3 regions of the Streptomyces sp. TLI_185 genome follow, and region 3 is predicted to be linked to each of the others. Evidence: riboswitches for the same ligand, from Rfam matches in the RefSeq annotation. Region 3 holds a riboswitch; each other region holds the start of a gene.

Region 1 (3,268 bases), 3.1 Mb from region 3:
GAGCCTCGAGGTCCCGGCCTCCCGTCTCGCCAAGGCGCTCGGCCTGCTCGCCGACGCCCTCAGGGCGCCCGCGTTCGCCGACGGCGAGGTCGAGCGGCTGGTCCGCAACCGCCTCGACGAGATCCCGCACGAGCTGGCCAACCCCTCGCGCCGTGCCGCCAAGGAGCTCTCCAAGGAGCTGTTCCCGGCGACCTCGCGCATGTCGCGCCCGCGCCAGGGCACCGAGGAGACGGTCGAGAAGATCGACGCGGCGGCCGTACGCGCCTTCTACGACCGTCACGTCCGGCCCGCTACGGCCACCGCCGTCGTCGTCGGCGACCTCACCGGCATCGACCTGGACGCGCTGCTCGGCGACACCCTGGGCGCCTGGACCGGCTCCAAGGCCGACCCCCGCCCCGTGCCGCCGGTGACCGCCGACGACACCGGGCGCGTGATCATCGTGGACCGTCCCGGCGCCGTCCAGACGCAGCTGCTCATCGGCCGCGTCGGCGCCGACCGGCACGACCGCGTGTGGCCGGCCCAGGTGCTCGGCACGTACTGCCTCGGCGGCACCCTCACCTCCCGCCTGGACCGCGTCCTGCGCGAGGAGAAGGGCTACACCTACGGTGTGCGTGCGTTCGGCCAGGTCCTCAGGTCCGCCCCGGACGGCTCCGGTGTCGCGATGCTCGCCATCAGCGGCTCCGTCGACACCCCGAACACCGGCCCGGCGCTGCAGGACCTGTGGACGGTGCTGCGCACGCTCGCCGAGGGCGGCCTCACCGACGCCGAGCGCGACGTCGCCGTACAGAATCTCGTCGGTGTGGCACCGCTGAAGTACGAGACCGCGGCGGCCGTGGCCAGCACCCTGGCCGACCAGGTCGAGCAGCACCTGCCCGACGACTACCAGGCGACGCTGTACCAGCAGCTCGCCGCGACCGGCACCGTGGAGGCCACCGCGGCGGCCGTGAACGCCTTCCCGGTGGACCGTCTGGTGACGGTTCTCGTCGGGGACGCGGCCGCGATCAAGGAGCCCGTCGAGGCGCTCGGGATCGGCGAAGTCACCGTCGTGGCGGCCGAGTAGAGGCACCCTCAGCGGCACGCGCGCGTAGGGGCCCTGGTGACTGATGCGTCACCAGGGCCCCTCAATGTCCGAATTGAGGGAGAGGTTGCCTGTCTGCCCTGTGGCATGCGCTACAAAAGGCGTGATCCGTTTGGGGATTGAAAGTGCTCCCGCTTAGCGTCGTCCGGGCTGTCCGTCAGGCACCGCGCCGCATCCGCGGCACCGGACAGTCATCGCCGAGTCCCCGTACGGCGCGAGCCAGGGGAGCCGGGGACCCATCGCAGTCCCTGGGGTGAATCGGACGCCCGCGCGTGCAGCGAGGGGGTCCGTAGGAGACCTTCCTGCTCCGAACCCGTCAGCTAACCCGGTAGGCGACAGGGAAGGAAAGGACCAGCCACTACATGGCGTTCACGCGCGCCACCGGGAAGCACCGTCGTCCCACGCGGATGCACCGCACCACCACCCGCGCCGCCGGGGTCGCGGCCCTCGCCACCACCGGCGTCATCGGCACCCTGGCAGCCCCCGCGCTCGCCGCCGACACCTCCGTCGAGCAGACCGGCCTCACCCCCGTGATCAGCATCGGCGACACGATCGCCGACAAGATCGACGCGCAGGCCGACGCCCAGAAGCAGGCCGCCGAGGAGGCCGCGCTCAAGAAGGCGGCCCAGGAGGCGGCACGCGAGAAGGCCGCCGCGAAGGCCAAGCAGGAGCGCGAGGCCAAGGAGCGCGCCGCCCGCGAGGCCGAGCGCAAGCGCCTCAACACGTTCGTGGCGCCGATCTCCAACTCGTACGTCTCCACCGGCTACCAGGCCAGCAGTTCTCTGTGGTCCTCCGGCAGCCACACCGGCATCGACTTCCACGCCGCGAGCGGCACGACCGTCCACGCCGTCGGCTCGGGCACCGTCGTCGAGGCGGGCTGGGGCGGGGCGTACGGCAACCAGATAGTGATCAAGATGGCCGACGGTACGTACACCATGTACGGCCACCTGTCGTCCATCGGTGTCTCGGTGGGCCAGACGGTCACCCCGGGCCAGCAGATAGGCCTCTCCGGCGCCACCGGCAACACCACCGGACCGCACCTGCACTTCGAGGCCCGTACGACCTCCGAGTACGGCTCGGACATCGACCCCGTCGCCTATCTGCGTTCGCACGGCGTGAACGTCTGACGACGGATCGCAAGATCTACTGAAGCCCCGGCTCCCGAGCCGGGGCTTTCGGTGTTTCTGTCGCCCCGCTGTCCAAAAAATATCCATGGATTCCGGCCCGCCGTCGGAAATTCCGGCTCCGTGCAATAGAGTCACCGATACACGTCAATCATCGACGTTTCACGGGGATTAAGTCGGAGGTCGGTCATGCGTATTCCGGCGCACTCGGTGTGCACGGCGATCCGGGACGACATCGTCGCCGGTGTCTACGAGCGCGGCAGCCGGCTCACCGAGGAACTCCTCGCGCGCCGCTACGGCGTCTCGCGCGTCCCCGTGCGCGAGGCGCTGCGCACCCTGGAGGCCGAGGGCTTCGTGGTGACCCGGCGGCACGCGGGCGCGTGCGTCGCGGAACCGACCGAGCAGGAGGCCGCCGACCTGCTGGAGATGCGCATGCTCCTGGAACCGCTCGGGGCCTCCCGGGCCGCCCAGCGGCGCACCGATGCCCATCTCAAGGTCCTGCGCGGCCTGGTCAGACTGGGCCAGGAGCGGGCCAGGAGGGGCAACAGCGAGGATCTGCGCTCCCTGGGGGGCTGGTTCCACGAGACGCTCGCCCAGGCCTCCGGCAGCCCCGCGCTGACCTCGATGCTGACCCAGCTGCGCCACAAGATCGCATGGATGTACGCCGTGGAGGCACCCGCCAACCCCGTGGAGTCCTGGGCGGAGCACGGCGCGATCGTCGACGCCGTGGCCCGCGGCGACAGCGAGCGCGCGCGAGCGGTCACGACACTGCACACCGAGCGCTCGAGCGCGGTGCACCGGCTGCGGTTCGGCGGCCCGGAGCGGGCCAACGGTGTGAGGAACTCGCAACATGCCGTAAACATGTCGGGCCTGCGGCATTAACACGGGCGCCGTATACAAAGAGGGAACAATTCGCGGGGCATTATTTCCGCTGCCCGTGATCGGAAATTCGACCGCCCCTGTGCGGGAAATGCGAAGGGCTCGCCCGGCAATTCGGACGAGCCCTTCTGTGGTGCCGTGATCAGACGGTCTCGGGAAGCTCCTCGAGCCCCTCGGAGACCAGCTT
Region 2 (3,268 bases), 4.3 Mb from region 3:
TGCGGGCTGGCCCGGCGAGCCCTACCCGCAGCGCCTTTGGGTCGATCATGTCCGCGCCCTGTACGCCCTGCTGGACCGGCTGCGGGCGGCCCACCCGAATGTCGCCTTCGAGTCCTGCTCGGGCGGCGGCGGACGGATCGACCTCGGGATCATGAGCCGTACGGACCAGGTGTGGACCTCCGACAACACCGACCCGCTCGACCGGCTCGCCATCCAGCACGGCTTCAGCCAGGTCCACCCCGCACGGGTGATGGCCGCCTGGGTCACCGACAGCCCGAACACCCAGCTCAACGGCCGGGTCAGCTCGCTGCGCTTCCGGTTCGTGAGCTCCATGGCCGGCGTGCTCGGGGTCGGCGGGGACCTCACCCGGTGGACCGAGGAGGAGCTGGCCGAGGCCGGCCAGTGGGTGGCGCTCTACAAGGAGATCCGGCCGCTGGTGCAGCACGGGGACCTCTACCGGCTGCGGCCGCCGCGGGGCGGACTGAGTGCGGTGCAGTATGTGCGCGGGGACGAGGCGGTCGTCCTCGCCTGGCTCCAGGCGCAGAGCCACGGCGAGCCCGTGCCGGCGCTGCGACTGCGGGGCCTCGACCCGACAGCCTCGTATGAATGCCCTGAAACGGGCGAAATCCACAGCGGTGCCGTATTGCTGCATCACGGACTGCGTACCGGATTGCGTGGTGACCTCGACGCGGCAGTTTTCCGTCTGCGGCGTATCTGAGTCTTCTGTCCGGATTGGCGCTCCTTCTGCCTCTTTATTCCAACTCGCTCCTGAATGGGGGATCCTGGAGCAGGGGCACGTGAGGAGCGTCATATCCATGACGGTGCGTGGCGCGTCATGTCCACGTAATTCACGTGCTTTACAAGGGTGTTTGGTCGAGACGATCACCCCCGAATCAACGCAGGGTTACCGGGTTTTCTCCCAAGGGATCAATAGAAACGCATTCACGGGGAACCGGCACTTGTTGCTTTGCGTCTTGGTCGCTTACGTTCGCCACCAATCCGGACGGACGCCCAATCCTGCCGCCGCCCGGTGCCCGCACAACTCACCCGTGAACGGCAGGAGCGGGGGACCCACAGGTACAACTGCCTGTTCCGGTCTCCGGAACGGCTAGGGGTAAAGCCGCGTCGCATGCGCGGCCGGGCATCTCCAGCCCGAACCCGACAGCTCACCTCGCAGGCGCCGGAGAGGAATTCGTCATGCCCGCGAAGGGTAAACACCGCCGCCCGAAGCCCCAGCGCTTCACCCGCTCCATCGCCGTCGCCGGAACCGGTGGCGCCGCACTCGCTCTCCCGCTCATGGGGGCCACCGGCGCCCATGCCGCCACAACCCAGTCCGCTTCCCAGACGGTTTCGGAAAAGGCCGTCCAGTCCCTTCCGGTCACCGCGAAGAAGGCGGCCCAGAAGAGCGCCGCCGGCAATGCGGGTGTGCGGACCTATTCAGTGCGGGCCGGCGACTACCTCTCGAGGATCGCCGACGAGCAGCATGTCTCCGGCGGCTGGCACAAGCTCTACTCGGACAACCGCCGGGCCGTCGGCGACGACCCGTCGCTGATCCACCCGGGCCTGAAGCTGACGATCGGCCGGAAGGCCGCGACGGACACCACCAAGTCGTCGTCCTCGTCCGCTTCGTCCGCCTCGAAGACGTCCTCGTCCGCCGGCAGGGCGACCGCCACCAAGGCCTCGGAGTCCGCCCCCACCGGCTTCACCCTCCCCGTGGCCGGAGGCACCGTCGGCACCGGCTACCACGTGCCCGGGGGTATGTGGTCCAGCGGCTACCACACGGGTGTCGACTTCGTCGTCCCGACCGGCACCGCCCTCAAGGCCGTCGGTGCGGGCACGGTCGTCTCCGCCGGTTGGGGCGGCGCCTACGGCAACCAGGTCGTCATCAGGCTGGCCGACGGGTACTACGCCCAGTACGGCCACATGTCCCAGATCTCCGTCTCGGCCGGCCAGACCGTGACCGCGGGGCAGCAGCTCGGCCTCTCCGGCGCGACCGGCAACGTGACCGGCCCGCACCTGCACTTCGAGATCCGCACCACGCCCGACTACGGCTCCGACGTGGACCCGGTCGCCTACCTCCGCTCGAAGGGCGTCGGCGTCGGCTGACATCCCCTTGGAACCACCTGCCTGACACGCTGCCGAAGGCCGGACCCCGATCCCCGGGTCCGGCCTTCGGTGTGTCCGGCTGCGCTCATGTTTGCCGTATTGCGTTCTTGTGGCGGGGGCTGCACGGGTGTCGACAGCGGGGGGAGGTGAGGGCACAGTGATCTCCGTAGCGATGAAAGCGCTTTCCCTATCGCCTTCCCAGGTCTGTGGAGGTTCCCGTGCCCGGCGTCGGTCGACGCACCGCCAGGCGGCATCGCTTCGGCGGTGATCGTGGCCGCCCAGGTCTACGTGCAGGTCGGCGACGGCCGGAAGCAGTTGTACGCCGTCGAGCTGTCCGTCAAGACGTCTTCTCACCACCAGCGACACGGCCTTCGGCTCGGCCGAGTTCCCGGCCGCCTGCCGCGACCTACCTCCCCGGCTGCGGGAAGCCGCGCCGCACGCCCGCATTCTCGCGCTGGGCCCCTTCAGCGGAGCGCACGCCGACGGCATCGCCGCCGCGGTCGGTGAACTGGCCGACCCGCACACCGAGTTCGTCGACACCACTGACTGGCTCTCCCCGGCGGACGGGGACTTCAACTGCAACGTCCACCCCGCGTTGAGGGCCACCGCAAAGTGGCCGACCACCTGCTCACCCTTCTCGGATCCACCCTCACTGCACCCGAAGGAGCCGCCCCGTGACGAGTACCCGTAGAGCATTCGGAGCCCTGGCTGCCGGCGCCGCCCTGGCCGCCCTCGCCCCCGCGCCGGCCGCCACTGCCTCGCCCCGCGGCCGCCTCATCGCCCGCGACGACTTCCGCCACGGCCTCGGCAAGTGGGCGGTCGAACTGGAGCAGGGCGGCACCGTGACCGCCTCCCGAGGGGTGCTGGAGGTCGACGTACCCGCCGGGGCGACGGTCTGGTTCAGACAGCGGCTCGAAGGGCCGTACGTCATCGAGTACACGGCGACGCCCGTGTCGCAAGGCGGCGCGAACGACCGCGTGTCCGACCTCAACAACTTCTGGAACGCCACCGACGTCCGCTCCCCGGACGACCTCTTCGCCACCCGCCGCAGCGGGGCACTGGCCGAGTACGACTACCTCAAGACGTACTACGTGGGCTACGGCGCCAACACGAACACCACGACCCGTCTGCGCCGTTACGTCGGGGAGCCCGGGGTCCGCCC
Region 3 (3,268 bases):
GTTCACCGCGACGGCGAGGTCGGCGATGGTGACGTCCTCGGTCTCGCCGGAGCGGTGGGACATCATGCACTTGAAGCCGTTGCGCTGGGCCATCTCGACGGCGTCCAGGGTCTCGGTCAGCGAGCCGATCTGGTTCACCTTGACGAGCAGGGCGTTGGCGGTGCCCTCCTCGATGCCGCGGGCCAGGCGCTCCGGGTTGGTGACGAACAGGTCGTCGCCGACGATCTGGACCTTGTCGCCCAGCTTGTCGGTGATGACCTTCCAGCCGGCCCAGTCGTCCTCGAACAGCGGGTCCTCGATGGAGACGAGCGGGTAGGCCGCCACGAGCTCCTCGTAGTACTCGGTCATCTCGGCGGCCGAGCGGGACTTGCCCTCGAACTCGTACTTGCCGTCCTTGTAGAACTCGGACGCGGCGACGTCGAGCGCGAGCGCGATCTGCTCGCCGGGGACGTAGCCGGCCTGCTTGATGGCCTCGATGATGAGGTCGAGCGCGGCGCGGTTGGACTCCAGGTTCGGGGCGAAGCCGCCCTCGTCGCCGAGGCCGGTGGACAGGCCCTTGGTCTTCAGCACCTTCTTGAGGGTGTGGTAGACCTCGGCGCCCCAGCGCAGGGCCTCGGAGAAGGACTCCGCGCCGATCGGGGCGATCATGAACTCCTGGATGTCCACGTTGGAGTCGGCGTGCGAGCCGCCGTTCAGGATGTTCATCATCGGCACCGGCAGCAGGTGCGCGTTCGGGCCGCCCAGGTAGCGGAAGAGCGGCAGGTCGCTGGCCTCGGAGGCCGCGTGGGCGACGGCGAGGGAGACGCCGAGGATGGCGTTGGCGCCGAGGGAGCCCTTGTTGTCGGTGGCGTCCAGGTCGAACATGGCCTGGTCGATCAGGCGCTGCTCGGTGGCGTCGTAGCCGACCAGCTCCGGGCCGATCTGCTCGATGACGGCGAGGACGGCCTTCTCGACACCCTTGCCCTGGTAGCGGTTGGGGTCACCGTCGCGGAGCTCGATGGCCTCGAAGGCACCCGTGGAGGCGCCGGACGGGACGGCGGCACGACCCGTGCTGCCGTCGTCGAGGCCGACCTCGACCTCGACCGTGGGGTTGCCTCGGGAGTCCAGGATTTCCCGGGCTACGACGACGTCGATGGACGGCACGAGCATCTCCTTCTTGGATGTGACACGGCTACGGCAGTAGCGCGGTGGCTCTGCGGGATGAGCCTAACCGCCTGAGGCCGATCGGCCACGTTGCCGACCACCTCTTGGGCAGAACCGAGAGTAAATTGTTTCCGAACGGAACAAAGAGCGGGAGCAAAAAGAACCCCGCCCCGGTGCGTACGGGGGAACACGCACCGGAGCGGGGAGCCCGTGGGGGACGGGGGTGACCCTCACGTGTCCGCCATGATGGGGGACACGGCTGTGAGGGCGCTGTGGTTCAGCCGGCCGTCAGCCCTGTGTCACTTCAGGTGCAGCTGCTGGCCCGGGTAGATGAGGTCGGCGTCCGAGACGATGTCCTTGTTCAGCTTGAACAGCTTCTGCCAGCCGCCCTTGACGCCGTGCTTCTCGGCGATCGAGCTGAGGGTGTCGCCCTTGACGACCTTGTACTCGCCGTCGCCCTTCTTGACCTTCTTGCCGGTCGGGGTGGTGACGGTCTTCGTCGACTTCTTGACCGTCGGGCGCTCGGTGGAGCGGGAGGCGCTCTGCTCGGAGGAGTGGCTGCTGCTGGAGGACGAGCTGCTGGAGCTGCCGGAGGCGCTGCCGCCGTTGTAGGCGGCGCCGGACAGGCCGGTGCCGCAGACCGGCCAGGCACCCTTGCCCTGCGCGGCGAGGACCTTCTCGGCGACGGCTATCTGCTGGGACTTGCTGGCCTGGTTGGCCTGCGCGGCGTACTGCGTGCCGCCGTACGCGGCCCAGGTGGAGGCGGAGAACTGCAGGCCGCCGTAGTAGCCGTTCCCGGTGTTGATGGACCAGTTGCCGCCGGACTCGCACTGGGCGACCTTGTCCCACTCGGAGGCGGTGGCGGCGGAGGCGTTGCCGGCCGCCATCAGCGGAGCGGCGATGGCGACACCGGTGACGCCGGCCAGCGCGGCGGCGCGGGTGGCCTTGGACGGACGACGGTGCTTGCCCTTACCGGAAAACAGCATGGTTCGATCCCCTCACCGACGCCTGCGAGGTGAGCTGTCGGGTTCGGGCCGGTTGAGTTGCCCGGCCGTGCCCTCGCTTTCACGAGACACGGCTACACCCCTAGCCGCCCGTCAACTGCCCGGGCAGGCACTTACCTTGGGTCCCCCGCTCCTGCCTACGGCGCTGTTAAGCGACGACTGTTCCCGTACGGCCGCTGGCAGGATTCGGCGTTGCGGCAGCCGGGGCTCGTGTTGACGAGCGGTGACGACGGTAGACACGCGATCCGTCGAATTTCAAAGACGATCAGGGCTTCTGAGACTCATCCCACACTTTCACCAAACCGGACATTCAGTGGCGAAATGTGACGTGAACTCCCGTTGTTTTTCGCCCTATTCGGTACCGAGTTTCAGGGTCTGACCGGCGAAGATGTGATTCGGGTCGGTGCCGATGGCCTTCTTGTTCTCGGCGTAGAGCGCCCGCCACCCGCCGTCCAGGTCAAGGGAGTCGGCGATGGAGGCGAGGGTGTCGCCGGCGTGGACGGTGTACGTGTCGTCCGTGCGGCTGTCGGTCTTCGTCCTGTCGGCGGCCTCGTCGGCGCTGGCGCCACGGTGGCGGCCGGTGCCGATCGCGCCGGTGTCGACGAGGTTCCAAGTGGCCGCCGGCGGCTCGGAATTGTCCGAGTCGCCACCCTTCACCTTGCCCGTGGACGAGCTGTCGCCGCCCTGCGAGTTGCCCGTCGCCTTCTTGGACGGAGAGGTGGACGGCGAGGCAGATGTGCCGGATTCGGTGGAGTTGTCCGTCGTACTCGCGGAGGACGAAGGGGAGGCACTGGAGGACGAGCCGGAGGACGAATCCGACGAAGAGGACTCATCGGAAGCGCTGCCCGAGGAGTTGGACAGACCAGTTGAGCCGGATGCTCCGGAGGAATCGGACGAACCGGAACCGCCGTCCAGTACACCGGTGTCAATGTCGGCCGAACCGGAGTCCTTGGTCAGCCCGGAGGTCAGTCCGCAGGTATGGAAGGCGCCGACGCCCTGGTCGTCCAGGAGCTTCTCGGCGACGGCTATCTGCTGATTGCGGCTGGCGAGGTCGGCACTGGGCGCGTAGTCGAGGCCGCCGTACTTCTCCCAGTTCTCCTGGGTCAACTTGAGCCCGCCGT

What was found. A riboswitch is a leader RNA that binds a small molecule or an ion and turns the genes downstream of it on or off. The one in region 3 is predicted to bind cyclic di-AMP.
Region 1: linked by a shared signal. The riboswitch ahead of EDD92_RS34745 (M23 family metallopeptidase) and the one ahead of EDD92_RS20020 (transglycosylase family protein) in region 3 are both predicted to bind cyclic di-AMP.
Region 2: linked by a shared signal. The riboswitch ahead of EDD92_RS39975 (LysM peptidoglycan-binding domain-containing M23 family metallopeptidase) and the one ahead of EDD92_RS20020 (transglycosylase family protein) in region 3 are both predicted to bind cyclic di-AMP.

The regions. Positions count from the first base shown of each region.
Region 1 covers NZ_RKRB01000001.1:7,522,949-7,526,216, forward strand. Annotated here, with positions in the region: gene EDD92_RS34740 (pitrilysin family protein) at 1-1,060, shown strand, start outside; cyclic di-AMP (ydaO/yuaA leader) riboswitch at 1,264-1,428, shown strand; gene EDD92_RS34745 (M23 family metallopeptidase) at 1,441-2,205, shown strand; gene EDD92_RS34750 (GntR family transcriptional regulator) at 2,392-3,084, shown strand; gene EDD92_RS34755 (HPr family phosphocarrier protein) at 3,224-3,268, opposite strand, start outside.
Region 2 covers NZ_RKRB01000001.1:8,703,112-8,706,379, forward strand. Annotated here, with positions in the region: gene EDD92_RS39970 (alpha-galactosidase) at 1-718, shown strand, start outside; cyclic di-AMP (ydaO/yuaA leader) riboswitch at 1,035-1,193, shown strand; gene EDD92_RS39975 (LysM peptidoglycan-binding domain-containing M23 family metallopeptidase) at 1,198-2,106, shown strand; gene EDD92_RS39980 (DUF6250 domain-containing protein) at 2,781-3,268, shown strand, end outside.
Region 3 covers NZ_RKRB01000001.1:4,382,927-4,386,194, forward strand. Annotated here, with positions in the region: gene eno (phosphopyruvate hydratase) at 1-1,149, opposite strand, end outside; gene EDD92_RS20020 (transglycosylase family protein) at 1,443-2,129, opposite strand; cyclic di-AMP (ydaO/yuaA leader) riboswitch at 2,134-2,302, opposite strand; gene EDD92_RS20025 (transglycosylase family protein) at 2,499-3,268, opposite strand, start outside.